Regions from separate parts of the Bacillus rugosus genome, predicted to be linked through region 2. Evidence: a T-box and tRNA genes for the amino acid it is inferred to sense, from the RefSeq annotation. Region 2 holds a T-box; the other holds one or more tRNA genes.
What was found. A T-box is a leader RNA that pairs with one kind of tRNA and senses whether it is charged. The one in region 2 lies ahead of ileS (isoleucine--tRNA ligase), so its partner is inferred to be a tRNA-Ile.

Region 1: it has a tRNA-Ile gene. The T-box ahead of ileS (isoleucine--tRNA ligase) is inferred to sense a tRNA for this amino acid. The anticodon was not compared.

What each region holds. Positions count from the first base shown of each region.
Region 1 is NZ_CP096590.1:4,386-20,129, reverse strand. It holds gene pdxT (pyridoxal 5'-phosphate synthase glutaminase subunit PdxT) at 51-641, opposite strand; gene pdxS (pyridoxal 5'-phosphate synthase lyase subunit PdxS) at 663-1,547, opposite strand; gene dacA (D-alanyl-D-alanine carboxypeptidase) at 1,744-3,075, opposite strand; gene guaB (IMP dehydrogenase) at 3,228-4,694, opposite strand; gene M0696_RS00065 (YaaC family protein) at 4,815-5,762, shown strand; rRNA gene rrf (5S ribosomal RNA) at 5,804-5,919, opposite strand; rRNA gene M0696_RS00055 (23S ribosomal RNA) at 5,975-8,902, opposite strand; tRNA gene M0696_RS00050 (tRNA-Ala) at 8,984-9,059, opposite strand; tRNA gene M0696_RS00045 (tRNA-Ile) at 9,071-9,147, opposite strand; rRNA gene M0696_RS00040 (16S ribosomal RNA) at 9,249-10,798, opposite strand; gene gyrA (DNA topoisomerase (ATP-hydrolyzing) subunit A) at 11,080-13,545, opposite strand; gene gyrB (DNA topoisomerase (ATP-hydrolyzing) subunit B) at 13,755-15,671, opposite strand; gene remB (extracellular matrix regulator RemB) at 15,726-15,744, opposite strand, start outside.
Region 2 is NZ_CP096590.1:1,632,052-1,647,795, reverse strand. It holds gene carB (carbamoyl-phosphate synthase (glutamine-hydrolyzing) large subunit) at 1-1,084, opposite strand, end outside; gene M0696_RS08435 (carbamoyl phosphate synthase small subunit) at 1,069-2,163, opposite strand; gene M0696_RS08430 (dihydroorotase) at 2,160-3,446, opposite strand; gene M0696_RS08425 (aspartate carbamoyltransferase catalytic subunit) at 3,430-4,344, opposite strand; gene pyrP (uracil permease PyrP) at 4,489-5,796, opposite strand; gene pyrR (bifunctional pyrimidine operon transcriptional regulator/uracil phosphoribosyltransferase) at 5,971-6,516, opposite strand; gene M0696_RS08410 (RluA family pseudouridine synthase) at 6,699-7,610, opposite strand; gene lspA (signal peptidase II) at 7,612-8,076, opposite strand; gene ylyA (sporulation-related RNA polymerase-binding protein YlyA) at 8,179-8,553, opposite strand; gene ileS (isoleucine--tRNA ligase) at 8,698-11,463, opposite strand; T-box leader at 11,516-11,742, opposite strand; gene divIVA (septum site-determining protein DivIVA) at 11,805-12,299, opposite strand; gene M0696_RS08385 (YlmH family RNA-binding protein) at 12,393-13,166, opposite strand; gene M0696_RS08380 (YggT family protein) at 13,227-13,499, opposite strand; gene sepF (cell division protein SepF) at 13,506-13,961, opposite strand; gene M0696_RS08370 (YggS family pyridoxal phosphate-dependent enzyme) at 13,958-14,650, opposite strand; gene pgeF (peptidoglycan editing factor PgeF) at 14,657-15,493, opposite strand; gene M0696_RS08360 (YlmC/YmxH family sporulation protein) at 15,656-15,744, opposite strand, start outside.

The DNA.
Region 1 (15,744 bases), 1.6 Mb from region 2:
CTTTATTTGTGCTTATAATGTACTATAAGTTTCCACAGCTTTCAACTGTTTTATACAAGTGCTTTCTGTTTGTATTCTTCAACCATTTGAACAAACAGCTGTGTCACTCGATGATCTTCTGTCAGCTCCGGATGGAACGAGCAGCCCAGGAATTGATCCTGTTTAGCAGCTACAATACGACCATTATGCTCCGAAAGAACTTCAACATTTTCATCAGCTTCTAAAATATGCGGCGCGCGGATGAATACCCCTGTAAAAGGCTTGTCCAGGCCTTTGATTGTTAAATCAGCTTCAAAGCTGTCAACCTGCCGGCCAAACGAATTACGTTCAACAACCACATTCAGCAACCCTAAATGAGGATTATCTGAACCAGCAATTTCTTTTGCTAATATAATTAATCCGGCGCATGTCCCGAACATCGGTTTTCCCTGGGCAGCAAATTCACGAAGCGGCTCCATGAATTGATACGTATCAATCAAACGTCGCATCGTTGTGCTCTCACCGCCGGGTAGAATCAGTCCGTCAATTTCATTCAGCTGCTCCGGGCGTTTAACCACAAGACCAGCCGCCCCGCATGCTTCAATTGCACGGATATGCTCTCTAACTGCTCCTTGAAGTCCTAGTACTCCTATTGTTAACATGCCAGCAGCACTCCTATATTTTTACCAGCCGCGTTCTTGCATACGCTGTTCTGGAAGTAAGTTTGAGATTTCAATCCCTTTCATTGCAGTACCAAGCTCTTTTGAAAGTTCAGCGATCAATTTGTAATCAGTGTAGTGAGTTGTTGCTTCCACAATTGCTTTCGCAAACTTAGCAGGGTTGTCTGATTTGAAAATACCAGAACCAACAAATACCCCGTCAGCACCAAGCTGCATCATGAGAGCAGCATCAGCAGGAGTAGCTACACCACCAGCGGCAAAGTTGACGACAGGAAGCTTGCCATCTTTTTTAATTTGAAGAAGAAGCTCGTAAGGAGCACCTAAGTTTTTCGCTTCTGTCATGATTTCATCATCACTCATCGCAACTACTTTACGCACTTGAGCGTTTACCTTGCGCATATGGCGAACAGCCTCAACGATATTCCCTGTTCCAGGCTCGCCTTTCGTACGAAGCATAGAAGCGCCTTCAGCAATACGGCGTGTTGCTTCACCAAGATCACGGCAGCCGCAAACGAAAGGAACTGTATATTCATTTTTATTTAAATGGAATTCTTCGTCAGCCGGAGTCAGAACTTCACTTTCATCAATATAGTCAACACCCATAGCTTCAAGCACACGCGCTTCAACAATATGTCCAATACGCGCTTTTGCCATTACTGGGATAGATACTGCATTCATTACTTCTTCCACGATTGTAGGGTCAGCCATACGGGCAACTCCTCCAGCCGCACGAATATCAGCTGGTACACGCTCTAGCGCCATTACAGCTACAGCTCCAGCCTCTTCAGCAATTTTCGCTTGTTCCGCATTGATGACGTCCATGATGACGCCGCCTTTTTGCATTTCTGCCATTCCGCGTTTTACACGTTCAGTACCTGTTTGAGCCATTTCTTGGTCCCCCTAATCAAGGTATAATTGTATGATTTCTAATCCTTATTGTATCCTAGAAATCCAATAATTCATATGGATATATATTATTTTATTCGGTTTTTAGCGCTTTGAAAATCATTTTTTCTTAAAAATTGGGTTTTTTCAGTATATTAAGCGAAAGAGCCCTAACATACATCAGAGCTCTTTCATTTGATTAAAACCAGCCGGTTACCGTATCAACAATGCTTCCCCAAATGCCAGCGAAAAATCCGCCGATACTGCGCATTGTCAGAACAAACCAGTTTGCTTTTTCTACATTTTCTTTTGTAACAAGGTCTACACCAGCAAGATCGCTGTTGAGGAATCCGTAATCCTTTTCATCACCTGTATATTCTGCAGTCAGTTTCCCAACCTTGGTTCCTTTTTTCACAGGAGCAGTCAGGTTCTCTTTATTTAGTGTAACCTTCGCTTTGTAATTCTTTTCTTCACCATTTTTGACAGGAAGAGAGAATGCTTTGTTTGTTACAATGCCTACTTCTTTCTCTTTACCTTTATCAACTGAAATCGTTTTATGGCCTTTTACTTGATCGCCTTCAGCATAAATTTCTTTCATGGAGAAATTGTCGAAAGCATAATCGAACATTTTTTTCGTTTCATCAAAACGGCCTGTATGTAGGTTGCCTTTTGCGTTTAATACAACAGTAATAACACGCATACCATTGAGTTCAGCTGTTCCTGTGAAGCATGAACCCGCAGAGTCAGTAGAGCCTGTTTTCAGTCCATCTACAGTCGCTTTTTTATACTCACTGACAAGCCCTTTCAGCATGAAGTTCCAGTTCGGCATGTCCATCTCATCATCAGTGCCTTTTCTGAACTTCGTTTTTGCGATACTGGAAGTCTCCAGAATCTCAGGGTAGTCAGTAATCAAGTGATCCGCAAGAATCGCCATGTCCTTAGCAGAAACTTCACTTTCTTCATCTACGCTTGTCCCCTCAGGCTGATGCCCGTGAAGATCTTTGTTTTCAAGACCTGTTGCGTTAACAAATTTGTAATCTGTTAAGCCTAGTTCTTTTGCTTTTGCATTCATTTTTTCAACAAACTTAGTTTCAGTGCCCGCAACGACTTCTGCAATCGCAATAGCAGCAGCATTTGCAGAATAAATGGCTGTAGCTTGATATAGTTCTTTTACTGTGTATTTCCCATCTTTACGAAGAGGAACGTTTGATAAGCTGTTATCTTGGGAAATCTCATACACATAGTCATCTGGCGTATAGGTTTGGTCCCATTTCACTTTACCTTGATCAATTGCTTCTAATAACAGATACTCTGTCATCATTTTTGTCATGCTGGCAATTGGCAGTCTCTTATCTGCATTTTTACTGTACAGAATTTTACCTGAAGAAGCTTCGATCATAATAGCAGCAGATGCATTGATATCAATTGGATCGCTGGCTGCTTTTGCTTTTGCCATTGGAGCCAGACAAGTGACAGCTAGTGTTAACACAACCAATGACATCAATAGCTGTTTACATTTCTTGATGTTCAATCGTACGACCTCCGTATTTCATTTTTCTCATCTATAATTAAGCCGTTAAGGACATTTTCAATGCACAACAGTATAAATTTTATCATACTCAGTATAAAAAAAATAGACAGAGTCTGAGACCCTGTCAAATGTTTTTAATTTGTAACAATTTATTATGAAATTGTATAGTTCGGAGATTCTTTTGTAATTTGTACATCATGCGGATGGCTTTCACGAAGTCCTGCGCCAGTCATGCGAATGAACTGAGCTTCTTCTCTTAAAGCGCGAAGATCTTTGGATCCGCAATATCCCATACCAGAACGAAGACCGCCGACTAGCTGATAAACGGTTTCTTCAACTGGTCCTTTGTAAGGTGTGCGTCCTTCAATTCCTTCTGGAACGAATTTTTTGTTTTCTTCTTGGAAGTAACGGTCTTTACTTCCTTTCTCCATTGCAGCAACTGATCCCATACCGCGGTATACTTTAAATCTTCTGCCTTGGTAGATTTCAGTTTCACCAGGGCTTTCTGACGTGCCAGCAAGCAAGCTTCCGAGCATAACAGCATGTCCGCCGGATGCTAATGCTTTAGTGATATCGCCAGAGAATTTAATGCCGCCATCTGCGATGATTGTTTTGCCGTGTTTTCTTGCTTCAGTCGCACAATCATAAATCGCTGTAATTTGCGGAACACCGACACCCGCTACCACGCGTGTAGTACAAATTGAACCAGGTCCGATTCCAACTTTGACAACGTCTGCTCCAGCTTCGATAAGAGCTCTGGTCGCTTCAGCTGTTGCCACGTTTCCAGCAATAATGTTTAATTCAGGATATGTTTCACGGATTTTTGTTACTGTGTTTAATACACCCTGAGAATGTCCGTGAGCAGTATCAATAACAATAACATCAACATTAGCTTCAACAAGCTTTTTAACGCGAGTCATTGTGTCGCCAGTTACACCAACTGCCGCGCCAACGATCAGACGGCCGTGAATGTCTTTAGAAGAGTTCGGGAACTCAATGACTTTTTCAATGTCTTTAATTGTAATAAGACCTTTTAATTTATTCTGGTCATCAACGAGAGGAAGCTTTTCAATTTTATGTTTCTGCAAAATCTTTTCAGCTTCATCAAGAGTCGTTCCTACAGGTGCAGTAACAAGCTCTTCTTTCGTCATGACATCGCTGATTTTCATTGAGTAGTCAGAAATAAAACGCAGATCACGGTTTGTAATAATTCCGACAAGCTTTTGATCTTCTTCGTTATCTACAATCGGAACACCGGAAATTCTGTATTTCCCCATCAAGTGCTCCGCATCAAATACTTGGTGATCAGGAGTTAAAAAGAAGGGATTTGTGATAACGCCGCGCTCAGAACGCTTTACTTTATCAACTTGTTCAGCCTGCTGTTCAATGGACATATTTTTATGAATGATGCCCAAGCCGCCCTGTCTAGCCATTGCAATTGCCATTGCTGATTCTGTTACAGTGTCCATACCTGCGCTGATGACAGGAATATTCAGCTTTAACGTTTTTGTAAGTTCTACAGATAAATCCACATCACGCGGAAGTACCTCTGACTTTGCTGGTACAAGCAGCACATCGTCAAACGTTAAGCCTTCTTTTGAAAATTTACTTTCCCACATTAGTAAATCCCCCTCTTTTCGGCAAAATATTATATGTAGATTATCAACTAGCCAAGAGCATGTCAAGGAAGCATTAAAGAGTTGAAATATTTAGATAATGGAAAGGATTAAGAAATACATATGACATATCATGAGTGGAAAGACTTAGCGCTATTTTATTCCGTTGAATCAACCCAGAAATTTCTAGAGAAAGTGTATACCTTAAACGATATTGACGATGCGAAAAAGAACTCTTTTAAAAACAGTGAACGGTTTATTTATTTCCTAAAGCATGCCGAATCGTTTTATAAACAAGCCTCATATTCCCCTTTAGAAATCAAACCGATTCTTTTATTTTACGGAATGGCACAACTTATCAAAGCATGTCTCGTAACACGGGATCCTCATTACCCAAGCCATACGTCGGTACTGGCACATGGCGTAACAACAAGAAAGCGAAAGAAACAAAATTATTGTTTTAGCGATGATGAAGTAAAAATACAACGGAACGGCCTATGCATACATTTCATGAAACACTTATTCGGACAATCGGATATAGTAGATGAACGGTACACCATGAAAAAATTATTAATGGCGATTCCAGAACTAAGTGATACTTTCTATTTTCAGCAGAAAGAACGTTTTATGACAAAAGTCGAGAAGGAGAAGAACAGGATTTCTGTACCAGAGGATGTGGTCATCAATTATAAAATGTCTGATTCAAGATTTGCCGAATATATGAGCCATCATTTTCAATGGTCTTTTGCAAAGAAAAGTGAACACGGGCTGCTGTTTGAAATTTCACCACAAGACATGAAGCCATGGACATCAAACAGCTTGTTGTATGACATGGGTAAGAACCAATATTTTATCCCTTCCCAAAGGGAACAATTTCTGAGACTTCCTGAAATGGCAATTCATTATTTAATTTTGTACAACATAGGGATGATCGCGAGGTATGAGACAGAATGGTGGTATGAGTTGTTAACGCAGCATATAAGTGATGATTACGTGCTGATTCAGCAGTTTTTATTAGTGACAGAAAACAAGTTTCCGAAATATGCTTTACAATTTCTTCTTCATTTTTGACACACAAAAAACCCAGCTCATTGAGCTGGGTTTTAACCTTGCCTTGGCGGCGTCCTACTCTCACAGGGGGAAACCCCCGACTACCATCGGCGCTGAAGAGCTTAACTTCCGTGTTCGGTATGGGAACGGGTGTGACCTCTTCGCTATCGCCACCAAACAAATTGAGAGTGTTCTCTCAAAACTAGATAACAGATGTGACATCATTCAAAATGTGGGTTAAGTCCTCGATCGATTAGTATCTGTCAGCTCCATGTGTCGCCACACTTCCACCTCAGACCTATCAACCTGATCATCTTTCAGGGATCTTACTTCCTTGCGGAATGGGAAATCTCATCTTGAGGGGGGCTTCATGCTTAGATGCTTTCAGCACTTATCCCGTCCGCACATAGCTACCCAGCGATGCCCTTGGCAGAACAACTGGTACACCAGCGGTGCGTCCATCCCGGTCCTCTCGTACTAAGGACAGCTCCTCTCAAATTTCCTGCGCCCGCGACGGATAGGGACCGAACTGTCTCACGACGTTCTGAACCCAGCTCGCGTACCGCTTTAATGGGCGAACAGCCCAACCCTTGGGACCGACTACAGCCCCAGGATGCGATGAGCCGACATCGAGGTGCCAAACCTCCCCGTCGATGTGGACTCTTGGGGGAGATAAGCCTGTTATCCCCGGGGTAGCTTTTATCCGTTGAGCGATGGCCCTTCCATGCGGAACCACCGGATCACTAAGCCCGACTTTCGTCCCTGCTCGACTTGTAGGTCTCGCAGTCAAGCTCCCTTGTGCCTTTACACTCTGCGAATGATTTCCAACCATTCTGAGGGAACCTTTGGGCGCCTCCGTTACCTTTTAGGAGGCGACCGCCCCAGTCAAACTGCCCACCTGACACTGTCTCCCCGCCCGATAAGGGCGGCGGGTTAGAAGGTCAATACAGCCAGGGTAGTATCCCACCGATGCCTCCACCGAAGCTAGCGCTCCGGTTTCCAAGGCTCCTACCTATCCTGTACAAGCTGTACCAACATTCAATATCAGGCTGCAGTAAAGCTCCACGGGGTCTTTCCGTCCTGTCGCGGGTAACCTGCATCTTCACAGGTACTATAATTTCACCGAGTCTCTCGTTGAGACAGTGCCCAGATCGTTGCGCCTTTCGTGCGGGTCGGAACTTACCCGACAAGGAATTTCGCTACCTTAGGACCGTTATAGTTACGGCCGCCGTTTACTGGGGCTTCAATTCGCACCTTCGCTTACGCTAAGCGCTCCTCTTAACCTTCCAGCACCGGGCAGGCGTCAGCCCCTATACTTCGCCTTACGGCTTCGCAGAGACCTGTGTTTTTGCTAAACAGTCGCCTGGGCCTATTCACTGCGGCTCTCTCGGGCTTGCACCCTAACAGAGCACCCCTTCTCCCGAAGTTACGGGGTCATTTTGCCGAGTTCCTTAACGAGAGTTCTCTCGATCACCTTAGGATTCTCTCCTCGCCTACCTGTGTCGGTTTGCGGTACGGGCACCTCTCACCTCGCTAGAGGCTTTTCTTGGCAGTGTGGAATCAGGAACTTCGCTACTACATTTCGCTCGCCATCACAGCTCAGCCTTATGGGAAACGGATTTGCCTATTTCCCAGCCTAACTGCTTGGACGCGGATATCCAATACCGCGCTTACCCTATCCTCCTGCGTCCCCCCATTGCTCAAATGGTGAGGAGGTGGTACAGGAATATCAACCTGTTGTCCATCGCCTACGCCTTTCGGCCTCGGCTTAGGTCCCGACTAACCCTGAGCGGACGAGCCTTCCTCAGGAAACCTTAGGCATTCGGTGGAGGGGATTCTCACCCCTCTTTCGCTACTCATACCGGCATTCTCACTTCTAAGCGCTCCACCAGTCCTTCCGGTCTGGCTTCACAGCCCTTAGAACGCTCTCCTACCACTGTTCGAAGAACAGTCCGCAGCTTCGGTGATACGTTTAGCCCCGGTACATTTTCGGCGCAGAGTCACTCGACCAGTGAGCTATTACGCACTCTTTAAATGGTGGCTGCTTCTAAGCCAACATCCTGGTTGTCTAAGCAACTCCACATCCTTTTCCACTTAACGTATACTTTGGGACCTTAGCTGGCGGTCTGGGCTGTTTCCCTTTCGACTACGGATCTTATCACTCGCAGTCTGACTCCCAAGGATAAGTCATTGGCATTCGGAGTTTGACTGAATTCGGTAACCCGGTAGGGGCCCCTAGTCCAATCAGTGCTCTACCTCCAAGACTCTTACCTTGAGGCTAGCCCTAAAGCTATTTCGGAGAGAACCAGCTATCTCCAGGTTCGATTGGCATTTCACCCCTACCCACACCTCATCCCCGCACTTTTCAACGTGCGTGGGTTCGGGCCTCCATTCAGTGTTACCTGAACTTCACCCTGGACATGGGTAGATCACCTGGTTTCGGGTCTACGACCACGTACTCATGCGCCCTATTCAGACTCGCTTTCGCTGCGGCTCCGCATCTTCTGCTTAACCTTGCACGGGATCGTAACTCGCCGGTTCATTCTACAAAAGGCACGCCATCACCCGTTAACGGGCTCTGACTACTTGTAGGCACACGGTTTCAGGATCTCTTTCACTCCCCTTCCGGGGTGCTTTTCACCTTTCCCTCACGGTACTGGTTCACTATCGGTCACTAGGGAGTATTTAGCCTTGGGAGATGGTCCTCCCGGATTCCGACGGAATTTCACGTGTTCCGCCGTACTCAGGATCCACTCAGGAGAGAACGAAGTTTTGACTACAGGGCTGTTACCTCCTATGGCGGGCCTTTCCAGACCTCTTCATCTACCTCGTTCTTTTGTAACTCCGTGCAGAGTGTCCTACAACCCCAAGAGGCAAGCCTCTTGGTTTGGGCTAATCCCGTTTCGCTCGCCGCTACTCAGGGAATCGCATTTGCTTTCTCTTCCTCCGGGTACTTAGATGTTTCAGTTCCCCGGGTCTGCCTTCTCATATCCTATGAATTCAGATATGGATACCACTCCATTACGAGTGGTGGGTTTCCCCATTCGGAAATCTCCGGATCAAAGCTTGCTTACAGCTCCCCGAAGCATATCGGTGTTCGTCCCGTCCTTCATCGGCTCCTAGTGCCAAGGCATCCACCGTGCGCCCTTTCTAACTTAACCGTTAAAAAGAATCACTATGTGATATCTTGTATTACTAATTGAATGTGATGTCTACTGTTATCTAGTTTTCAAAGAACACGTTGGTGGAGCCTAGCGGGATCGAACCGCTGACCTCCTGCGTGCAAAGCAGGCGCTCTCCCAGCTGAGCTAAGGCCCCGTTATTTAAGATGGTGGGCCTGAGTGGACTCGAACCACCGACCTCACGCTTATCAGGCGTGCGCTCTAACCAGCTGAGCTACAGGCCCATCTTAACTTATTCAAGGAACAAAGTTCCTTCAAAACTAAACAAGACAGGGAACGTTCTGTTTATAAGACCCAAGGTCTTATATTCCGTAAATATCCTTAGAAAGGAGGTGATCCAGCCGCACCTTCCGATACGGCTACCTTGTTACGACTTCACCCCAATCATCTGTCCCACCTTCGGCGGCTGGCTCCTAAAAGGTTACCTCACCGACTTCGGGTGTTACAAACTCTCGTGGTGTGACGGGCGGTGTGTACAAGGCCCGGGAACGTATTCACCGCGGCATGCTGATCCGCGATTACTAGCGATTCCAGCTTCACGCAGTCGAGTTGCAGACTGCGATCCGAACTGAGAACAGATTTGTGGGATTGGCTTAACCTCGCGGTTTCGCTGCCCTTTGTTCTGTCCATTGTAGCACGTGTGTAGCCCAGGTCATAAGGGGCATGATGATTTGACGTCATCCCCACCTTCCTCCGGTTTGTCACCGGCAGTCACCTTAGAGTGCCCAACTGAATGCTGGCAACTAAGATCAAGGGTTGCGCTCGTTGCGGGACTTAACCCAACATCTCACGACACGAGCTGACGACAACCATGCACCACCTGTCACTCTGCCCCCGAAGGGGACGTCCTATCTCTAGGATTGTCAGAGGATGTCAAGACCTGGTAAGGTTCTTCGCGTTGCTTCGAATTAAACCACATGCTCCACCGCTTGTGCGGGCCCCCGTCAATTCCTTTGAGTTTCAGTCTTGCGACCGTACTCCCCAGGCGGAGTGCTTAATGCGTTAGCTGCAGCACTAAGGGGCGGAAACCCCCTAACACTTAGCACTCATCGTTTACGGCGTGGACTACCAGGGTATCTAATCCTGTTCGCTCCCCACGCTTTCGCTCCTCAGCGTCAGTTACAGACCAGAGAGTCGCCTTCGCCACTGGTGTTCCTCCACATCTCTACGCATTTCACCGCTACACGTGGAATTCCACTCTCCTCTTCTGCACTCAAGTTCCCCAGTTTCCAATGACCCTCCCCGGTTGAGCCGGGGGCTTTCACATCAGACTTAAGAAACCGCCTGCGAGCCCTTTACGCCCAATAATTCCGGACAACGCTTGCCACCTACGTATTACCGCGGCTGCTGGCACGTAGTTAGCCGTGGCTTTCTGGTTAGGTACCGTCAAGGTACCGCCCTATTCGAACGGTACTTGTTCTTCCCTAACAACAGAGCTTTACGATCCGAAAACCTTCATCACTCACGCGGCGTTGCTCCGTCAGACTTTCGTCCATTGCGGAAGATTCCCTACTGCTGCCTCCCGTAGGAGTCTGGGCCGTGTCTCAGTCCCAGTGTGGCCGATCACCCTCTCAGGTCGGCTACGCATCGTTGCCTTGGTGAGCCATTACCTCACCAACTAGCTAATGCGCCGCGGGTCCATCTGTAAGTGGTAGCCGAAGCCACCTTTTATGTTTGAACCATGCGGTTCAAACAAGCATCCGGTATTAGCCCCGGTTTCCCGGAGTTATCCCAGTCTTACAGGCAGGTTACCCACGTGTTACTCACCCGTCCGCCGCTAACATCAGGGAGCAAGCTCCCCTCTGTCCGCTCGACTTGCATGTATTAGGCACGCCGCCAGCGTTCGTCCTGAGCCAGGATCAAACTCTCCGATAAAGTAGTTTGACTGACTACGCACATTACTGTGCGATTTTATAAAAATGAATTAACAGGTACGTTTTGTCTTGTTTAGTTTTCAAAGAACTTTGTGTGCTTCTCTCGAAGCGACTACTTAATAGTAACATTTTTAGTTAACTAGGTCAACACTTTTTTTAAAAAGTTTTTGCTAGTGATGTTTGTGTCTTTTAAAAGACAACAGAAATGATTATACCATAATTATTATGACTGTAAAGGGTTATGGCACAAAAAAAGCGCAGCTATTTCAGCTGCGCTTTTTCTCACACTTCTTCTTGTGTTTCTTCTTGCTCATCTTCTTCGCTTTTCTCTACCAATGCTACTGTAGCAACATGCTCTTCTACCGCCATTCTGATAAGGCGTACACCTTGAGTGACACGTCCGGTGATTGAGATATCATTAATGTCCATTCTAATGAGTACGCCGCTTGCTGTAATAATCATTAGATCCTCTTCACCTTTAGTAGCTTTTACTGTTACTAATTGGCCGTTGTTCTCGGTGATTTTCGCTGTTTTGAGTCCTTTTCCGCCACGGCTTTGGGTTCTATACTCTTCAGCCGGAGTTCGTTTTCCGTAACCTTTTTCAGTTACGATAAGGACATGTGATTCTTCCTCTAATATTTCCATGCCGACAACAACGTCATCATCGGTCAAGGTTATGCCTTTTACGCCTGCCGCAGTTCTTCCCATTTCCCGGACATCTGTCTCAAGGAAACGGATCAGCAATCCATTTTTCGTTCCGATGATCATTTGTTTTGTGCCGTCAGTTAGACGTACACCCATCAATTCATCATCCTCACGAAGACTCAGGGCGATTAGGCCATTGTTGCGGATATTAGCGAACTGAGACAGCGAAGTTCGTTTTGAAACCCCGTGCTTTGTTGTGAAGAAAAGGTAAAGCTCCGCATTGAATTCAGTGACTGGAATAATTGCGTTAATCCATTCACCCTTTTCTACCTCAAGCAGGTTAATAATCGGGATTCCTTTTGCTGTTCTGCCGTACTCAGGGATTTCATATCCTTTTGCACGATACACTTTCCCTTTGTTCGAGAAGAAGAGAATCGTGTCATGAGTTGACGTAGATATTAAATGCTCAACGAAATCATCTTCATTTGTTCCCATCCCCTGTACACCTTTTCCGCCTCGTTTTTGACTGCGGTAAGTTGATGCAGGAAGACGTTTGATGTATCCGTTGTGTGTCAGAGTGACGACGATATTTTCTCTCTCGATAAGATCTTCATCTTCAATTGTTTCCAGTCCAGAAGTGACGATCTCCGTACGTCTCTCATCGTTGAAACGCTCTTTGATTTCAGTGAGTTCTTCACGGATGATCTCAAGCACTTTATATTCATTTGCCAAAATGTCTTTTAGCTCTGCAATTAATTTAACAAGAGATAGATATTCTTCTTCAATCTTTTCACGTTCTAGTCCTGTTAAACGCTGCAGCCTCATATCGAGGATCGCTTGTGCTTGCTTCTCTGTCAATGAAAATTGTTCAATTAGACCTGTTCTCGCGATTTCAGCCGTTTGAGAATTACGGATAAGAGAAATAACTGCATCGAGATGATCAAGAGCAATTCTCAAACCTTCCAAGATATGAGCTCTCGCTTCAGCTTTACGCAATTCATATGCCGTACGGCGTCTGATTACGACTTTTTGATGGTCAAGGTAATGCTCCAGGCATTGCTTTAGATTTAAAACTTTCGGCTGACCGTCAACAAGCGCAAGCAGGTTAATACCAAAAGATGTTTGCAGCGCAGTTTGTTTGTATAGGTTGTTTAGAATAACATTTGCATTGGCATCGCGTCTGATTTCAATGACAATTCTCATACCTGTACGGTCTGATTCATCGCGTAAATCTGTGATGCCCTCTATCTTCTTGTCCCTAACGAGATCTGCAATTTTCTCGATTAATTTAGCCTTGTTTACTTGGTAAGGAATCTCTGTTACGACAATTCTTTCTTTGCCTGAAGATGTATGATCGATCTCAGCTTTTGCCCGAATCGTAATAGAACCTCGACCAGATTCGTATGCCTTACGGATACCGCTGCGTCCCAAGATCTGACCCGCAGTCGGGAAATCAGGCCCTGGAATGAATTCCATAAGTTCCGAGATTGTGATGTCCGGGTTCTCACTGACAGCAAGTACACCATCAATGATTTCCCCAAGCTGGTGCGGAGGAATGTTTGTTGCCATACCTACCGCAATACCGGCAGCACCGTTCACGAGCAGATTCGGGAACCTTGAAGGCATAACAACGGGTTCTCTTTCTGACCCATCATAGTTATCCTGATAATCAATTGTGTCTTTTGTGATATCTCGAAGAATTTCCATCGAGATCTTAGACATTCTTGCTTCTGTATAACGCATGGCAGCCGCTGAGTCTCCGTCAACAGAACCGAAGTTTCCGTGACCGTCAACGAGCATATAACGATAGTTGAAATCCTGTGCCATTCTGACCATGGATTCATATACCGCTGAATCACCGTGCGGGTGGTATTTCCCGATAACTTCTCCAACGATACGCGCGGATTTTTTATAAGCCTTGTCACTCGTCATCCCCAAATCATTCATAGCATACAAAATCCGTCTATGAACCGGTTTTAAACCGTCACGAACATCTGGAAGAGCACGGGACACAATAACGCTCATTGCATAATCCAAGAAGGACGTACGCATTTCCTGACTGATATTTATTTCACGAACTTGTGGTGTGTTTTGTTCACTCATTAAAAAACCTCCCTGAAGTATCACATGAAATATGTGGGAGTAGATTGTCCATTATGATCTTCAATACGATTTCACTATTCTCCATTATATCAATAAACTTATGATTATACACATTAAATTGCTAGAATATATAGGTATTGCAAGCATTACTGCATCTGATCCCGTTCAGAAAAAAGCCTTATTTCTAATTGGAAATAAGGCTTTTTATATTAGATGTCAAGATTTTTAACGTATCTCGCATTTGCTTCTATGAAGTTTCGGCGCGGTTCTACTTTGTCGCCCATCAGCATTTCAAATGTCTCATCCGCATCCATAGCATCTTCAAGAGTTACCTGAAGAAGTGTTCTAGAGCTCGGATCCATCGTTGTCTCCCATAGCTGGGTGGCATTCATTTCACCAAGACCTTTATAACGCTGCAATCCAGGCTTAGGCGTTTGAGGCAGCGTTTTTAGCAGGTCTTCAAGCTCCTTGTCATTGTATGCATATTCAACACGTTTCCCCTGTTGAACCTTGTAAAGCGGCGGCTGCGCAATGTACACGTAGCCATTTTCGATAATCTGACGCATATATCTGTAAAAGAACGTTAATAGCAGTGTTCTGATGTGCGCGCCATCAACGTCGGCATCTGTCATAATGACAACTTTGTGGTAACGGGCTTTCTCCAGGTTGAAATCTTCCCCGATACCTGTGCCGAGCGCTGTAATCATAGAGCGAACTTCGTTGTTAGAAAGGATTTTATCCAGTCTCGCTTTTTCAACGTTCAGGATCTTACCTCTAAGCGGCAAAATAGCTTGGAAATGTCTGTCGCGGCCTTGTTTAGCAGATCCTCCGGCAGAGTCACCCTCTACGATATACAGCTCGGAGATGCTCGGGTCTTTTGAAGAGCAGTCCGCCAGCTTACCGGGAAGGTTTGAAATTTCCAAAGCGCTCTTGCGGCGTGTTAATTCACGCGCTTTTTTTGCAGCCATTCTTGCTCTTGCCGCCATTAATCCTTTATCGACAATTTTTTTGGCCGCATCTGGATTTTCCAGCATAAATGTTTCCATCGCTGTAGAAAATAACGTATCGGTAATCGTCCGCGCTTCTGAGTTGCCTAGCTTTGTTTTCGTTTGGCCCTCAAACTGCGGATCAGGGTGTTTGATTGAAATAATCGCGGTCAGCCCTTCTCTTACGTCATCTCCGCTTAGGTTTGGATCATTTTCTTTAATAAGCCCTTTTTTTCTGGCGTAATCGTTGATAACACGAGTCAGACCCGTTTTGAAACCCGCTTCGTGGGTACCGCCTTCGTACGTGTTAATGTTATTTGTAAAAGAGTAAATGTTGCTTGTGTAGCTGTCATTGTATTGCAATGCCACTTCAACCGTAATGCCGTCCTTTTCGCCTTCGATGTAAATCGGCTCTTCATGGACTACTTCTTTAGAACGGTTTAAATACTCTACATAACTTTTAATTCCGCCTTCGTAATGGTACTCATTTTTGCGCTCTTGCCCTTCACGTTTATCTTCAATCGTGATGTTTACGCCTTTTGTCAAAAAGGCTAGTTCGCGCACACGGTTAGCAAGCAGATCATAATCATACACAGTTGTTTCTGTGAAAATCTCAGGATCCGGGACGAAATGTGTCGTCGTTCCTGTATGATCCGTTTCGCCAATGATCTCAAGGTCTGAAACCGGAACTCCGCGTTTATAAGTTTGACGGTGGATTTTACCGTCACGGTGCACCGTCACAACAAGCTCGGTTGAAAGCGCGTTTACGACTGACGCACCTACACCGTGCAATCCTCCAGACACTTTATAACCGCTTCCGTCAAATTTCCCTCCGGCATGGAGCACCGTCATAATGACTTCTACTGCAGGACGGCCCATTTTTTCATGAATACCGACTGGAATACCGCGACCATTATCTATTACCGTGATGCTGTTGTCTTTTTCAATTTGGATATTGATATCCGTACAATAACCTGCGAGGGCCTCGTCAATACTATTGTCGACAATTTCCCATACCAGGTGGTGAAGGCCTTTGCTGTTTGTTGAACCGATATACATCCCCGGTCTTTTACGAACAGCTTCCAATCCCTCTAGTACCTGTATCTGATTTTCATCATAACTGTTTTGCTGCTGTTCCATAGCCACGTCATTCACCTACACTTTTCTAAACGATATATTCGTGATAAAAAATTTCTAAGAATCTATTTCAAAC
Region 2 (15,744 bases):
ACGGCCAGCGCGGAATTTTGGATACGACATAGTCAAGAGCCGGTTCAAATGCTGCATATGTTTTTCCTGTCACCGGGTTCATCATTTCATCTAATGAAAGGCCGACAGCGATTTTAGCAGCAAGTTTGGCAATCGGATATCCCGTCGCTTTTGATGCAAGGGCAGATGAACGGCTGACCCGTGGGTTTACTTCAATAATGTAGTATTGGAAGCTGTCTGGGTCTAAAGCGAGCTGTACGTTACATCCGCCTTCGATTCCAAGTGCGCGGATCAGTTTTAACGATACATTCCGCAACAGCTGATATTCGCGGTCGCTGAGCGTTTGGCTTGGCGCGACAACAATACTGTCTCCAGTGTGGATTCCGACTGGATCAATGTTCTCCATATTACAAACGACAATGGCGTGGTCCTGGCTGTCTCTCATGACTTCATATTCGATTTCTTTATAGCCGGCGATGCTTTTTTCAAGCAGACATTGGTGCACTGGGCTTAATTTTAAGCCGTTCTCAACAATTTCTTTCAGTTCGGTTTCATTCGAGCAGATGCCTCCGCCTGTTCCGCCTAATGTATATGCTGGGCGGACAATGACAGGGAAACCAATTTGACTGACGAAGTTTTCAGCTTCTTCCAGAGAGTGGATGATCTCACTTTCAGGCACCGGTTCATTCAGCTCATTCATTAATGTTCTGAACAAGTCGCGGTCTTCAGCCTGCTGAATCGCAGTCAGCTTCGTGCCAAGCACTTCGACGCCACACTCTTCCAGCACGCCTCTTTCAGAAAGCTCAACCGCAAGATTCAAACCGGTTTGGCCTCCGAGAGTAGGAAGAATGGCATCCGGGCGTTCTTTTCTGATGATTCTCGTCAGGAATTCAGGAGTGAGCGGTTCGATGTAAACCCGGTCAGCCATTTCTGTATCTGTCATAATAGTGGCAGGGTTTGAGTTGACAAGGATGACTTCATAGCCTTCTTCTTTCAAAGCAAGGCAGGCTTGCGTTCCCGCATAGTCAAATTCTGCTGCTTGGCCGATGATGATCGGTCCAGATCCGATCACTAAAATTTTGTTAATGTCTACGCGTTTTGGCATACCGCTTCCCCTTCTTTCTCTGTTGTTTCGATCATTTCGATGAATCTGTCAAATAGATGGTTGGCATCCTCAGGACCAGGTGAGGCTTCAGGATGATATTGAACCGTAAATGCCGGCAGTGTTTTATGCTTCAGCCCTTCAATCGTATCGTCGTTAATGGCGATATGTGTCACGTCCAATTCTGTTTCGCTGATGGATGACACTGTATAGCCATGGTTTTGAGATGTTAAGGCGACTTTTCCAGTAGCCAGCTCTTTTACCGGGTGGTTTGAGCCCCTGTGGCCGAATTTCATTTTTTCAGTATTCGCTCCGCATGCCAGCGCAAATAATTGGTGGCCGAGACATATTCCGAATAACGGCACTTTTCCGAGAACACCTTTAATCATTTCAATCGCTTCAGGCACATCTTTCGGATCCCCAGGTCCGTTAGAAAGCATGATGCCGTCCGGTTTCAGCTGAAGCACTTCTTCCGCTGTAATGTTGTAAGGCACAACGATAACGTCACATTTCCGTTTGTTCAGCTCTCTAAGAATGCCGTGCTTCATGCCAAAGTCAACCAAGACAATGCGTTTGCCCCTTCCCGGGCTCGGATATGCTGTTTTGGCAGATACTTGGGATACTTGATTTCTCGGCAGTTCTGTTTCGTTCAGCCTTTTCAGCACCGCCTCGATATCTTCATCAGGTGAAGCGAATGTTCCTTTTAGGGCGCCTGCCGTGCGGATCATTCTTGTCAGCTTTCTTGTATCAATTCCCTGCAGTCCCGGAATGTTTTTCATTTTTAAATACTCGTCTAATGTGTATGCTGAACGCCAGTTGGAAGGCAGTTCACATAATTCTTTGATGATCAGCCCTTTCACAAAAGGGGTAATAGATTCAAAATCATCGCGGTTAATGCCGTAATTTCCGATAAGCGGGTACGTTAATGTTACGATCTGCCCGCAGTAAGAAGGATCAGATAAAATTTCCTGATAGCCTGTCATCCCAGTGTTAAAAACGACTTCTCCCATGCTGTGTTCTAAGCTTCCGAAGGCTTTCCCCTCGAATACCGCTCCGTTTTCCAGTACTAATCGTCTCTTCATTTGACAAGTCTCCCTTCTTCATAAGCAAGCTTCCCTGCCGCCATTGTAGCGACCGGCCAGCCGGTGCAGCTGATGCCGTTGAATGGCGTATTTTTTCCTTTTGATAAAAATGTTTCATTGTCTATAACTGTTTCTTTTTCCAAATCGATTAACGTAATGTCAGCAACTTGCCCCGTTTGTAATGCTCCGTATGGGAGACCGAATGCTTCGCATGGTTTGATTGTCATATAGTCAATGAGCTGTTTCAGCGACCAGCTGCCATTTTTGACAAAATGTGTGTATAGGAGCGGGAACGCCGTTTCTAAGCCGACAATTCCGAATGGCGCCAGCTTCATTTCTGTGTTTTTCTCTTCTTCTGTATGCGGGGCATGGTCTGTTGCGATAAAATCAATTGTTCCGTCTAAAAGACCTTCGATTAAAGCCGCTCTGTCTTCCGCACTGCGGAGAGGAGGGTTCATTTTATAATTTGTGTCAAGCCCCGGAATGTCCTCATCACAAAGCAGCAAATGGTGTGGCGACACTTCTGCTGTCACTCTGATTCCTGCTTTTTTCGCATCACGTACGACTCTGACAGATTCTTTCGTACTGATATGGCATACATGGTAATGGCAGTTTGTCGCCTCTGCCAGCAACACATCGCGGGCAATATGAACCGATTCACACACAGAAGGAATGCCATTGAGCCCATTCGCTTTAGAGAATGTTCCCTCATGAACGCTTCCTCCGTAAATTAAGGAGTTGTCTTCGCAATGTGCAACAATCGCTTTGTCGATCGCGGCTGCCCGTTTCATCGCTTCATACATCATTCCTGCTGTCTGTATACCGACGCCGTCATCTGTAAAAGCAAATGCCCCTGCTTCTTTTAAAGCTTCAAAATTTGTCATCTCATCACCGATTTGTCTGATCGTAATGGATGCATATGGAAGAACTCTGATGCATGATGTTTCTTTTATACGGTTTTGCACCCATTCCATCTGCTCCTTCGTATCAGGAACCGGCCGCGTATTCGGCATTGCAGCTACTGTTGTATAGCCGCCGCGCGCCGCGGCTTTTGCACCGGTTTCAATGGTTTCTTTTTTCTCTCCGCCCGGCTCTCTGAAGTGTACGTGGAGATCGACAAATCCAGGTGAAACAAGCAAGCCTTTTGCATCAATTACCGTTTCTTCACCCGCTGCATCAAGCTTGCCAATTTCGGAAATGATTTCTCCCGTCACTCGAATATCCGTTTCTGTTTTTTCACCATTTTCGTTAAGTATCCAGCCGTTTTTAATGAGATATGACATACGCTGCTTCTCCTCTTTTCACATTTGTTTGTAAGGCACGCTGTATCACTGCCATTCTGATAAATACGCCATTTTGCATTTGCTTGAAGATTCTTGATTTTTCGCTTTCGACTAAGCTGTCATCAATCTCCACTCCTCTGTTTACCGGAGCTGGATGCATAATGATCGCATGCTGCTTCATACGCTCAGCCCGTTCTACGGTCAGGCCGTATTTGTTTAAATAGCCGTCCTGACTGACAGCAGACTGATGTCTTTCATTTTGAATGCGCAGCAGCATAACGACATCGGAAGACTCAACTGCTTCATCCATTGTGACATACGTGCCGAATAGATTTTCTTCATCCTGCCATTCCGAAGGACCTGAAAACAGGATACGGGCACCCAATCTTGTCAAAACTTCCGCATTTGATCTAGCCACTCTGCTATGTTTGATATCGCCGTGAATGGAGACGGTGAGCCCTTTGAACGTATTGAACTCTTCATAAATCGTCATTACATCAAGCAGTGATTGTGTCGGATGCTGGCCGCATCCGTCTCCCGCGTTCAGAATCGGGATATTCACCTTGCTGACAAGCTCTTCATAGTACTCATCCTCACTGTGCCTGATGACGCACACGTCCACACCGATTGACTCGAGCGTCCGAATGGTGTCATATAAGGTTTCGCCTTTTTGCACGCTTGTGCTTGTTCCATCAAGATTCAGGACATTCATACCCAGCTTTTTTTCTGCGACCTCAAAGCTGAATCGCGTTCTCGTGCTTGGTTCAAAAAACAGGTTTGCTGCAAACTTTCCCGTAAGCTGATTGTCTATTTTTCTGCTTTTGAGGTCTTGTGCTATTTGAAGCAAATCTTTGATTTCCTCAGTGCTGAGTTCACTCATCGTCGTTAAATGCTTCATGTTTTTTCCCCTCTCATTTCAACATTAAGGCTGAAAAAACCCCGGTCTAAGATAGACTCGGGGTACGGTTAAATAGAGGGCAGCATTGAAGCTTCCTTCTCTTCATAACCCTTCCAAGCCTCTCTGGACTTTCTTTAAAAGGTTTTAAATATGATGTTGTTCAGATGTGTCCGCCTGCTCTTCCTTTGCCTGCGGAAGAATCAGGTTTAAGATGACACCGACAATTGCGGCAAGCGCCATTCCTGACACTTGGAATCCTCCTTGAGACACTTGGATAAACGCGCCGCCTACACCGATCACAAGGATAACTGACGTAATAATGAGGTTTCTGTTGTTTTCATAATCAATTTTGTTGTCAATCAGCATTCTGAGACCGCTCGATGCGATGATTCCGAACAGCAGGAAGGAGACGCCTCCCATGACCGCTGACGGCACTGAACTGATCAGCGCTGAGATTTTGCCGATAAAGCCGAAGCAAAGGGCAATCACCGCCGCGCCTCCGATGACAAAGACGCTGAATACTCTTGTAATGGCCAGCACGCCAATGTTTTCCCCATAAGTCGTTGTCGGCGGACCGCCGATCAGGGAAGCAAGGATTGTGGCCACGCTGTCACCCATGATGGAGCGATGCAGCCCCGGCTTTTTAATGAAATCTTGTCCAACAACTTTGCTTAGCACCATTTGGTGGCCGATATGCTCCGACATTGTCACAAACGCGACAGGAACCATTGCCGCTGCGATGCCGAGTGTTACTGACGGTGAATAGTCTTTGAACGGGATGATAAATTCAGGCACTGCAAACCATTTCGCGTCAAGCACCGGCTGGAAGTTGACGATCCCTTGAGTAAGGGCAAACAGGTATCCGCCGATGATTCCGATCAGAACCGGAATCAGGCTTAAAAATCCTCGTAAGAAAATCGCGCAAATAATCGTGATCGCCAGTGTAACTCCTGCGACACTGAAGTGCTTTAAGCTGTAGACCAATTCACTCGCGTTTGGATCAGCGTACATCGCCATGTTTACCGCAGTGCTTGCCAGCCCCAGTCCGATGACGATAATTACGGGGCCTACGACTACAGGCGGGAGAATCTTCATTAGCCACCCGGTTCCAAGCTGCCTGATCAATAAGGCAATCAGCCCGTACACTAGCCCTGCAAGAAACGCCCCGACCATTGCCGATCCCGGACCGCCGGTCGCTTTTACTAGTATGATCGGAGAAATAAAGGCAAAGGATGAACCAAGATACGCGGGAATTTGCCCTTTCGTAATCAGAAGGTAAGCAAGTGTCCCGATGCCACTTGTCACCAATGCCACAGCAGGACTCATTCCGACCAGCTTCGGAACCAAAATCGTTGAGCCAAACATGGCAAACAAATGCTGCAGGCTGAATGAAACCCAAGAGAAAGGTGTCGGGACATCCCTGACTCCTAAATTTACTTTTTTCTTACTCATGATGATTTTCCCCCTGATTGTTAACGTTCATTTTAGGATGACTCAATGACTGTATAAAAAAACCTCTTTGCTATTTTTACGCAAAGAGGCATACAAAGACCTGCCGAATACTTTCGGGACTTTGTTGTGCACCTCTTTGCAACCTCTCTGGATTGCCTTTAAAAAGGTAATCTATTATTCATTTTCATAAATGGCGACGAGATCGTTTTGATCTACTTCATCAAGCTGAACCATAACCTTTTCAGCTTTTGATGTCGGGATGTTTTTCCCGATATAATCCGCGCGGATCGGAAGCTCCCGGTGTCCTCTGTCAACTAGCACTGCCAGCTGAATGGAGGAAGGTCTGCCTACATCAACAAGCGCATCCATACCTGCTCTGACCGTTCTGCCTGTGTACAGGACATCGTCTACGAGGATCACTTTTTGATCTGTAATGTCAACCGGAATATCTGCACCTTTTACAAGCGGCTCTTCGTTGCTCGTTTTTTTGGAAAGATCGTCTCTGTAAAGAGTAATATCAATTTCACCGACTGTTACAGGACTCCCTTCAATCTGTTCGATTCGTTCCGCAAGACGTTTTGCCAAGTAAATCCCTCTTGTCTTAATGCCAACAAGGATGCAGTTATTCATTCCTTTATTACGTTCGATCATTTCGTGGGCAATCCTGGTCAGCGCCCGTCTGATTGCCTGTTCATCGAGAATGACAGCTTTTTGATTCAATGTATGACACCTCACAGTTCATATAGAAGAAAAAACCCCTCTTGCCAGAGCATAGAGGGGTTTCAGGACAAGGTGCGCACATATACACGCATCCCGTCTATCCGTTATCCTTCTCAGCCTCTCTGGACTGTTTTAAAGAATCTATTCAGCTTCGTTTATTATTTCAGAAAAGAAACAGTCTGTCAATCGTTTTTTCTGAGGTTTTCGATTAATTCTGCCATATCCTCCGGTAGCGGTGCTTCAAATTCGACATATTCGCCTGTGCGAGGATGATCAAAACCTAAAATTCCGGCGTGAAGGGCTTGTCCGTTAAAATCAATCGTTTTTCTTGGTCCGTATTTTGGATCGCCCGCTAATGGAAATCCGATATATTTCATATGAACACGAATTTGATGCGTTCTTCCTGTTTCAAGCTGGCATTCCACCAACGTAAAATCCTGAAAACGCTCAAGCACATGAAAATGAGTGACCGCATTTTTGCCATCACGCGTCACAGTCATGCTTTGACGGTCTTTCTTGTCCCGTCCGATCGGCGCGTCAATTGTGCCATCATCGTGAGAGATAAGCCCGTGGACAACCGCCGTATATTTACGCGTGACCGTTTTGTTGACCAATTGGTTTACAAGTGACTCATGAGCCATATCATTTTTCGCCACCATTAATAAGCCGGACGTGTCCTTATCGATTCTGTGAACGATCCCCGGACGCATCACGCCATTTATCCCGGAAAGATCCGTGCAATGAGCCATAAGGCCGTTTACAAGTGTGCCCGTAAGATGCCCGGGAGCTGGGTGCACAACCATTCCGCGAGGTTTATTGACGACAAGCACATCCTGATCTTCATAGTAAATATCCAGATCCATAGGTTCTGCCAGCACGTCGAGCGCTTCTGGCTCAGGTACAGTGACTGTCACCTGATCACCTGGCTGAATTTTATAATTTGATTTTACAGGGCTTCCGTTCACGACAATTTGTCCATCTTTCACCCATTGCTGTACCTGGGTTCTCGACCAATCATTCTCAGTCGATGCCAGAAATTTATCAATCCGCTCACTTTTTTGTTCTTCTGAAGCGGTTATATCAAATTGATTCATGCTATTGCTCCTTTTTCTTTTTCCCGCTGTCCAACAGCATTTGTATAAATAAAAGCATTACGCCGACACATAGTGAAGAGTCAGCGATGTTAAAAATCGGGTAATTGTAATTCACAATAATGACATGGATAAAATCCACAACTTCCTGTCTGACAGCCCGATCGATGAAGTTGCCAATGGCACCGCCAAGCATCAGTCCGAGGGCCACTCCAAGAAGCCTTTGTCCTTTTGTATAACGCTGTATGTAATAAACAATGCCAATAATAACCGCGGTTGTAATGAGGTAGAAAAACCACATCTGACCGGCTAATATCCCCCATGCAGCACCCGTATTGCGATGGGAGGTGATATAGAATACCTGATCAATGATCGGAATGCTTTGGCCAAGCTCCATGTTCTTAACGACAAGCCATTTTGTCAATTGATCGGCTGCAATAATAAGTAGTGCAATCACATAATACAGCACAAACGTTCCTCCAGTTTACGGTTACTTTAATCCATTATGCATTTTATCAATAAAAAGCACTGGAGTAAAGAAATATCAGGCATATTAACCGGCCAGACAATGTTATTCATACAGTGCCTGGCCATATTCGATATCCGTTGATTTCCACAGCGGAAGCGTTTTTTTTTCAAATTGGACAGAGTAAAGAAAATCGTTTGCTGTGCGGGCAGTCGGCAGCACAGCCAGCTTTGAAAGAGGAATGGGATCCCCGGTTTCTTCACAGTATCCAAATGTGCCGTTTTCGATTTTAGACAATGCGAGGAGAACGTCTTGTAGCTCTTCTTTAATGTGATAGATCAGAGTTGCTTTTTGTTTATGATTGATTGCTGCTTGTGGGCTTGTTGAAGCCTGAAAGCAAGAATACTCAAATAATCTCGACTGTAATTCTTCTTTCGTCAGAAGAAGTTCCGTATATATTGCGGTCAGTTGATCATTCATTCATCACAACTCCTGCTCTTAACGTAGTACCTATATTGTTGCCTGTGAACGATGATCTAAAGCACATAAGATTTTTCCTGCCGTTCTAAACGATGTCACTCTTGGCACAAAAAAAGCCCGGCTTTTACGCCGGGCTCTTTTCCATTATTTTTGATAGTATTTTTCAACGATTTCAGCGTTTCGCAGTGAGAGTGTAGGATATTTCGGATTTGCACCTACATCTTTTGAAATTACACGGGATCTCTCACACATTTCGCCTTCGGCTTTCTCGACAGCGATTTTCCCTGTCGCAAAGCTTTGCGCATCGTTCGGCGCTTCATTTTCTTCGCTGATTGTCAGTTCAGAAACAATAAACAGCTGAGAAAGATTTTCTTTAATGGAAGCCAAGAGCTCTTGGTTTTCTTTGTTTGGATACAATTTCAGGTTCGCTTCCAATGATTTACCGATAATTTTTTCATTCCGCGCAGTTTCTAACGCTTTTAGCACATCGTCACGGAAAGCCATAAAGCGGTCAAATTTATCTTCTGTCGCTTCGCTGTTTGGAACCGTGATTGTTTCCGGCATATCTGTCAACTGAACGCTCTGCTCTTCAACAAATGTTAAATGAGACCATAATTCGTCAGCCGTATGAGGAAGGATAGGCGCTGAAAGCTTCACTAATGCAAGAAGCGTTTCATAGAATACTGTCTGCATACTGCGTCTATCCGGATGATCCGCATGCTCGATGTACACAATATCTTTTGCGAAATCAAGATAGAATGAGCTCAATTCGATTGTGCAGAAATTATGGATGCTGTGATATACAACTGCAAATTCATACTCATCATACGCTTTTTTCACTTTATCAATCAGTTTGTTCAGTTTAATCAGCATATATTGGTCCACTTCGCGAAGATCTTCGACAGCCACCGCATTCGTTTTCGGATCAAAATCGAATAGGTTACCATGAAGGAAACGGAACGTATTGCGGATTTTACGGTATACTTCAGCAACCTGCTTCAAAATGGCGTCAGACACGCGAACGTCCGCCTGATAATCAACTGAGGACACCCATAATCTCAAGATGTCGGCACCAAGCTGTTTCATCACTTTAGCTGGAACAACGACGTTACCGATTGATTTACTCATCTTGCGTCCTTCTCCATCCAGTGCAAATCCATGGCTGAGCACACCTTTATATGGCGCTTTTCCTGTTACGGCTACTGCTGTAGAAAGAGATGAGTTAAACCAGCCGCGGTATTGGTCTGATCCTTCTAGATATAAATCAGCCGGGCGAACGAGGTCTTCACGTTCTTCAAGCACCGCTTGATGGGAAGAGCCTGAATCAAACCAAACATCCATGATGTCCTGTTCTTTTGTAAATGTGCCGTTAGGGCTGCCAGGATGCGTAAAGCCTTCCGGAAGAAGATCCTTCGCTTCTTTTTCAAACCAAATGTTTGAGCCATGCTGTCTGAACAATTCAGAAACATGTTCAATGGTTTCATCTGTAATAATCGGTTCTCCGTTTTCAGCATAAAATACCGGGATCGGCACACCCCATGCACGCTGTCTGGAAATACACCAGTCTCCGCGGTCACGAACCATGTTGTGTAAACGCTGCTCGCCCCATTCAGGAACCCATTTGGTTTCTTTAATGGCATCAAGCAGGTCTGATCTGAAATCTTTAATAGACGCAAACCATTGCGCTGTCGCTCTGAAAATGGTTGGTTTCTTTGTTCTCCAATCATGCGGATAAGAGTGGGTAATGAATTCAAGCTTCACAAGCGCGCCTTTTTCATCAAGCTGCTCTGTGATCGCTTTGTTCGCATCATCATAGAACATGCCTTCAAAGCCTGGAGCTTCGCTTGTCATTACACCTTTTGCATCAACTGGGCATAACACATCTAAACCGTATTTTTGGCCGATGATAAAGTCATCTTCCCCGTGTCCCGGCGCTGTATGAACGCAGCCTGTCCCGGCATCAGTTGTTACGTGTTCACCAAGCATAACGAGAGAATCTCTTCCATATAGCGGGTGTTCCGCTACAATGTTCTCAAGGTCTTTCCCTTTGATCGTTCTTGTCACTTCATATTGATCAAATCCGCATGCAGATGCTACATTTTCGACTAAAGCACTAGCTACGACAAAGCGGTCTTCACCTACTGCAATCACGCTGTACTCAAGATCAGGGTGCACTGAAATTCCGAGGTTCGCCGGAATTGTCCAAGGCGTTGTTGTCCAAATGATGATGCGCTCGCCGTTTTCAAGAACGCCTTTTCCGTCTTTTACACCGAAAGCAACATAAATAGATGCTGAACGTTTGTCTTGATATTCGATCTCAGCTTCCGCCAAAGCAGACTCACTTGAAGGTGACCAGTTAACCGGTTTAAGACCCTTATAGATGTAGCCTCGTTTTGCCATCTCACCAAATACGCGGATTTGCTGCGCTTCGTATTCCGGTTTTAATGTGACATAAGGGTTTTCCCAATCACCGCGGACACCCAGGCGTTTAAACTGCTCACGCTGTCCCTCGATTTGCTTCCAAGCGTACTCTTCGCACAGTTTGCGGAAATCCGCTACTGACATTTCTTTGCGGTTTACTTTTTTGTTTTTTGTGAGAGCCGTTTCAATCGGCAATCCGTGTGTATCCCAGCCCGGTACATACGGCGCGTTGTAGCCGCTCATTGATTTGTAGCGGACAATGAAGTCCTTCAAAATCTTGTTAAGCGCGTGTCCCATATGGATATCGCCGTTTGCATACGGAGGTCCGTCATGTAAAATAAATTTCGGGCGGTCTTTCGTCCGTTCCTGCACAAGACGGTAGATATCCTCTTCCTCCCAAGTCTTCTGAATGTCAGGCTCACGGTTTGGCAAATTTCCGCGCATCGGGAAATCTGTTTTCGGCATTAAGAGCGTATCTTTAAAATCCATTTTCATTCCTCCACTGCATTTTTTCAGAAAATAAAAAAAGCCCTCTCATCCCATAAGGGACGAGAAAGCTTATCTCGCGGTACCACCCTTTTAGAAAAAGCCTGCATATGCTTTTTCCTCTCGAGCATCGTAACGTGATGAACGTCCTAACCTACTGTGAGTTCAGAAAGGAAACTTAAGGGCTGATCTACATGATTCCGGCCATCCCGGACTCTCACCATCTCCGGGTCGCTATGAAGGCCTGAAGGAAACATGACTGTCCCTTTCAACCGTTTTTTCATCTGAATTTATGAACGTATTATATTCGACAAGCTAAGAAGATGTCAAGGTAATCAGAGAATTTATTCCTTTTCCTCAAATACTGCGTCGACTTCATACTCAAGCAGATGATCCCAATCGTCATTTTTCAGAAGATCGAGCTGGGCTTCAATCAGCATTTGGAAACGTGTTCTGAAAACTTTAGATTGTTTTTTCAGTTCTTCAATTTCCATGGCAATTTTTCTTGATTTTGATAAAGATTCGTTGATAATGCGATCAGCGTTTTTCTCCGCCTCCCGAACAATCAGCTTTGCTTCTTTTTGAGAATTGCGTTTTACGTCTTCAGCTGCTTCTTGAGCAACTAAAATCGATTTATTCAGCGTTTCTTCAATATTAGCAAAGTGTCCGATTCTTTCATCAAGTTCATTGACTTTCGCTTCAAGCTCAGTTTTCTTACGGAGAACAATTTCGTAATCTTTTCTGACTTGCGCTAAGAATTCATTTACTTCATCTTCATCATATCCGCGAAAACTTTTTGTAAACGTCTTGTTGTGAATATCATTTGGCGTTAATGGCATGATGCCACCTCCATTTTTACATTTCAGTACGGTTATCTAGTTCACATTATAAAACAAATTTCGCACAGATGGAGAAAAAAACTGAAAAACCGACTATTTTTGTCGTTCAAACGTGACTCTCCATTTGTCTTTCTTGGTTTTTCCTTCGATTTTTGTTAAGCTGCATCGGCCAAAGCCTCTGATAGACAGCATGTCCCCTTCTGCCACCATGTATGAAGGATCTTCAACTACCTTCCAGTTCACTTTCACGAGTCCGTTTTTCACAAGCGTCTGTGATTTCTGGCGGGATTGTCTGCTCATAGAGGCGCAGACGGCGTCAAGCCTTAAAGAAGAAACCGTGTCATCTCTTATTTCGACATCAACTGCTGGAATGTTAAGGTCTGACAAGTCAATTTTCTCTAGGCTGACCGCAGCTTTGCCTGCTTGGGTAAGCTGTGCAGCCACAAAATCAGCGGTATCGGCTGAGACAATCAATTGCACTGATGTCTCAGAAAACACGATGTCACCAAACTTTTGCCGCTTTAAGCCTATGCCCATTAATGCACCAAGCAGAGAACGGTGATCTACTGAGACAAACTTTTCAGCATAACGGACGTTAAACGCCTGCAGTTCAAAATCCGATTCTTCCGGAGTGATGTACTCTGGATACAGAATCGCCCGTTTTCGTTCCGCTCTGTCATAGCCGCCGGAAAAAGCAAGCCCGACGTCTGCCTGTCCGGTAACAGCTGAGAGAATAACCTGCTCTCTGGGATCTAAAAAGTCAGTCAGCTTCATCCGGTACTGCTCCTGGACAATACTTTTCCATTCGAGCGCCTGGTCAATAAAGGCCCGCTCGTCTTTTCTGAAGTGCTGATATATATCGCTCATCGTCTTTCCCTTCTATGTAAAGAGGCTTGGCTGCTGCCAAGCCCCTATCAAACTGTCACATTAAAACGCAATCATGCGATAAAGCCCCCACAAGCCGGTTGTCGCAAACCGAAGCACAAGAATGGCTACGATCGGTGAAATATCCAGCATTGCGATCGGAGGGATGATTTTTCTGAATGGTTCGAGATATGGTTCACAAATCGAAGCTAAAAAACGCCCGACTGCCGTTTCCCTTGTACTCGGCACCCATGACATAAAAATATATATGATCAGGGCAAATGAGTATATTGTGATTAATAAGCTTAAAACCGAAAAAACTTGATAAAGGATCATCTCGCTTTACCACCTCTGATGTTCGTCTTCAGATATGAGCTCAGAAATTGTGCCTGATACATCTACGTTGTCAGGCGTGCAGAGGAAAATATCCGAGCCGATTCTTTGAATATCGCCGCCGATGGCATAAACAGTTCCGCTTAAAAAGTCAACAATCCTCTTGGCCTGGTCATGCTGTATACGCTGAAGATTGACGACAACTGCCCGCCGGTTCTTCAAATGGTCGGCTATTTCCTGCGCCTCCGCATAAACGCGCGGCTCACTCAACACCACTTTAGAGGATTTCTGAACACTTTGCAAGCTCACTACATTCTGTTTGCCCGCCGGTTTGTTTGCGGCATAAGCAGGTTTTTCTTTTTGCTCATGCTCTTCATGAGATTCTTGCTCTGTCTCAATATATTCATATTCGTATTCTTCATCTTCCATTGAGAAAAAGTTTTTCAGTTTATTTTTCATACTCATTGCTGTACACCCCCTGTTTCATATCCGACTAACGATGAGCCGATTCTAATATAAGTAGCCCCTTCTTCAATTGCAATTTCAAAATCATTTGACATGCCCATCGACAGTTCAGTACACGGAGCGTTCGGCTGTTTCAGCTCCTGAACCTGATCACGGAGTTCTCTCAGCGCCCTGAAACAGCCTCTGATCTGATCTTGATCATCAGTCAGCGGAGCCATTGTCATCAATCCGGCCACAACGATGTGTTCGAAACCGGAAAGCTCCTGTATGAATGGAATGACTTCTTCTTTTTTCATGCCGTGTTTAGAAGGCTCAAGAGAGGTATTGACCTGCACAAAGCATTGGACAGTACCTTCAGCCCGTTTTTCGATTTCTTTCGCTAATGAGAGCCGGTCTAAGGAATGGATATAGGAAACAGAATTGACGACAGTTTTTGCTTTTCTTGATTGCAGACTGCCGATAAAATGCCATTCCGGATTCCCTTTCATCACTTCCTGTTTGCGGAGCAGTTCCGCATCCCGATTCTCTCCGAGGCAGGTAATGCCCGCATCCACTGCCTCTTGTGCTCTTTCAGGCGATACATATTTTGTGACTGCAATAACCGTAACTTCATCGGAGCTTCGGCCCGATCTGTTACATGCTTCGTTTATTCGTTCGTTTATATGTCGTAAATTATCAACAACACGCAAGATCTTTTATGCCTCCTTCATTCCGATAAAGGACATCATCCGTCCAGTTTTCCCCTGATCGCGGCGGTGAGAATAGAAAAGAGACGGCTCACTTTCCGTGCATAAACCGCTGACAGAAATCTGTTCATTTGCCAAACCGCTGTCGATCAATATAAGGCGGTTCAGCTCTTTCAGGTCAAGCTGATATTGCGCCTGTGCCGTTTGATTTACGGCACGTTCTCCCGACACCGGCAATGCCCGGACAGCATCCATGACACGATCGTCTACCGTATAGCATGTTCCGCTGATAGATGGTCCAATAACAGCATAAATATCTGAGAGATTAGAACCTTCCTGCTCGGTCCATCGCTTCACCATTTCTCTGCCAATCTGTTTGACAGTGCCTTTCCACCCAGCATGGGCGACCCCGACAAGCGATTTAACCGGATCATAAAAGTAAAGAGGCACACAATCAGCAAAGCATAATGCCAAAAACACATTCTTTTCATTTGTATAGAGCCCGTCCGTTGCTTTTAAAGCCGTATGATACTCTCGGGCGCCTTTTCCCCTATCCCTCTGCGTCACTTTTTGAACGCGATTATCATGTGTCTGATCAGCAAATACCCAAGACTGCAAATCAATATTAAACATATCGGCAATATATTCACGATTTTTAACTACATCTGCATCTTTGTCATGAACGTGCAATCCTGTATTTAACGATTCAAAAGGCTTTTGGCTGACACCGCCGTTTTTCGTAGTAAATCCGGCAATGACTTCTCTGTTGTTTTGATTCGTTTGTGTCCAGTCTTGTATCATGAGTGTCGAGGGTGTGGTAAGACTGAATGGGTGATATATATTCATGATGATCCAACCTTTCGACAAACATTTAAAAAAGCGGAATTTCCCACTTATTTTACCACATCTTTCTGCATTCGTTGAGCGCCGATTTGCATATTTCTAAATGAAATGTGCCGGAAGAATCGAGACTTCCGGCATTTGCCAATCCGCGGCAGACAAAGCAGGTTATGCATGCGGTTCACTTAATCGGACCAAGATTACATCTTCTCCGATTTTTACTATATTTCGCCATGGAATGACCAATTCCTCTTCTT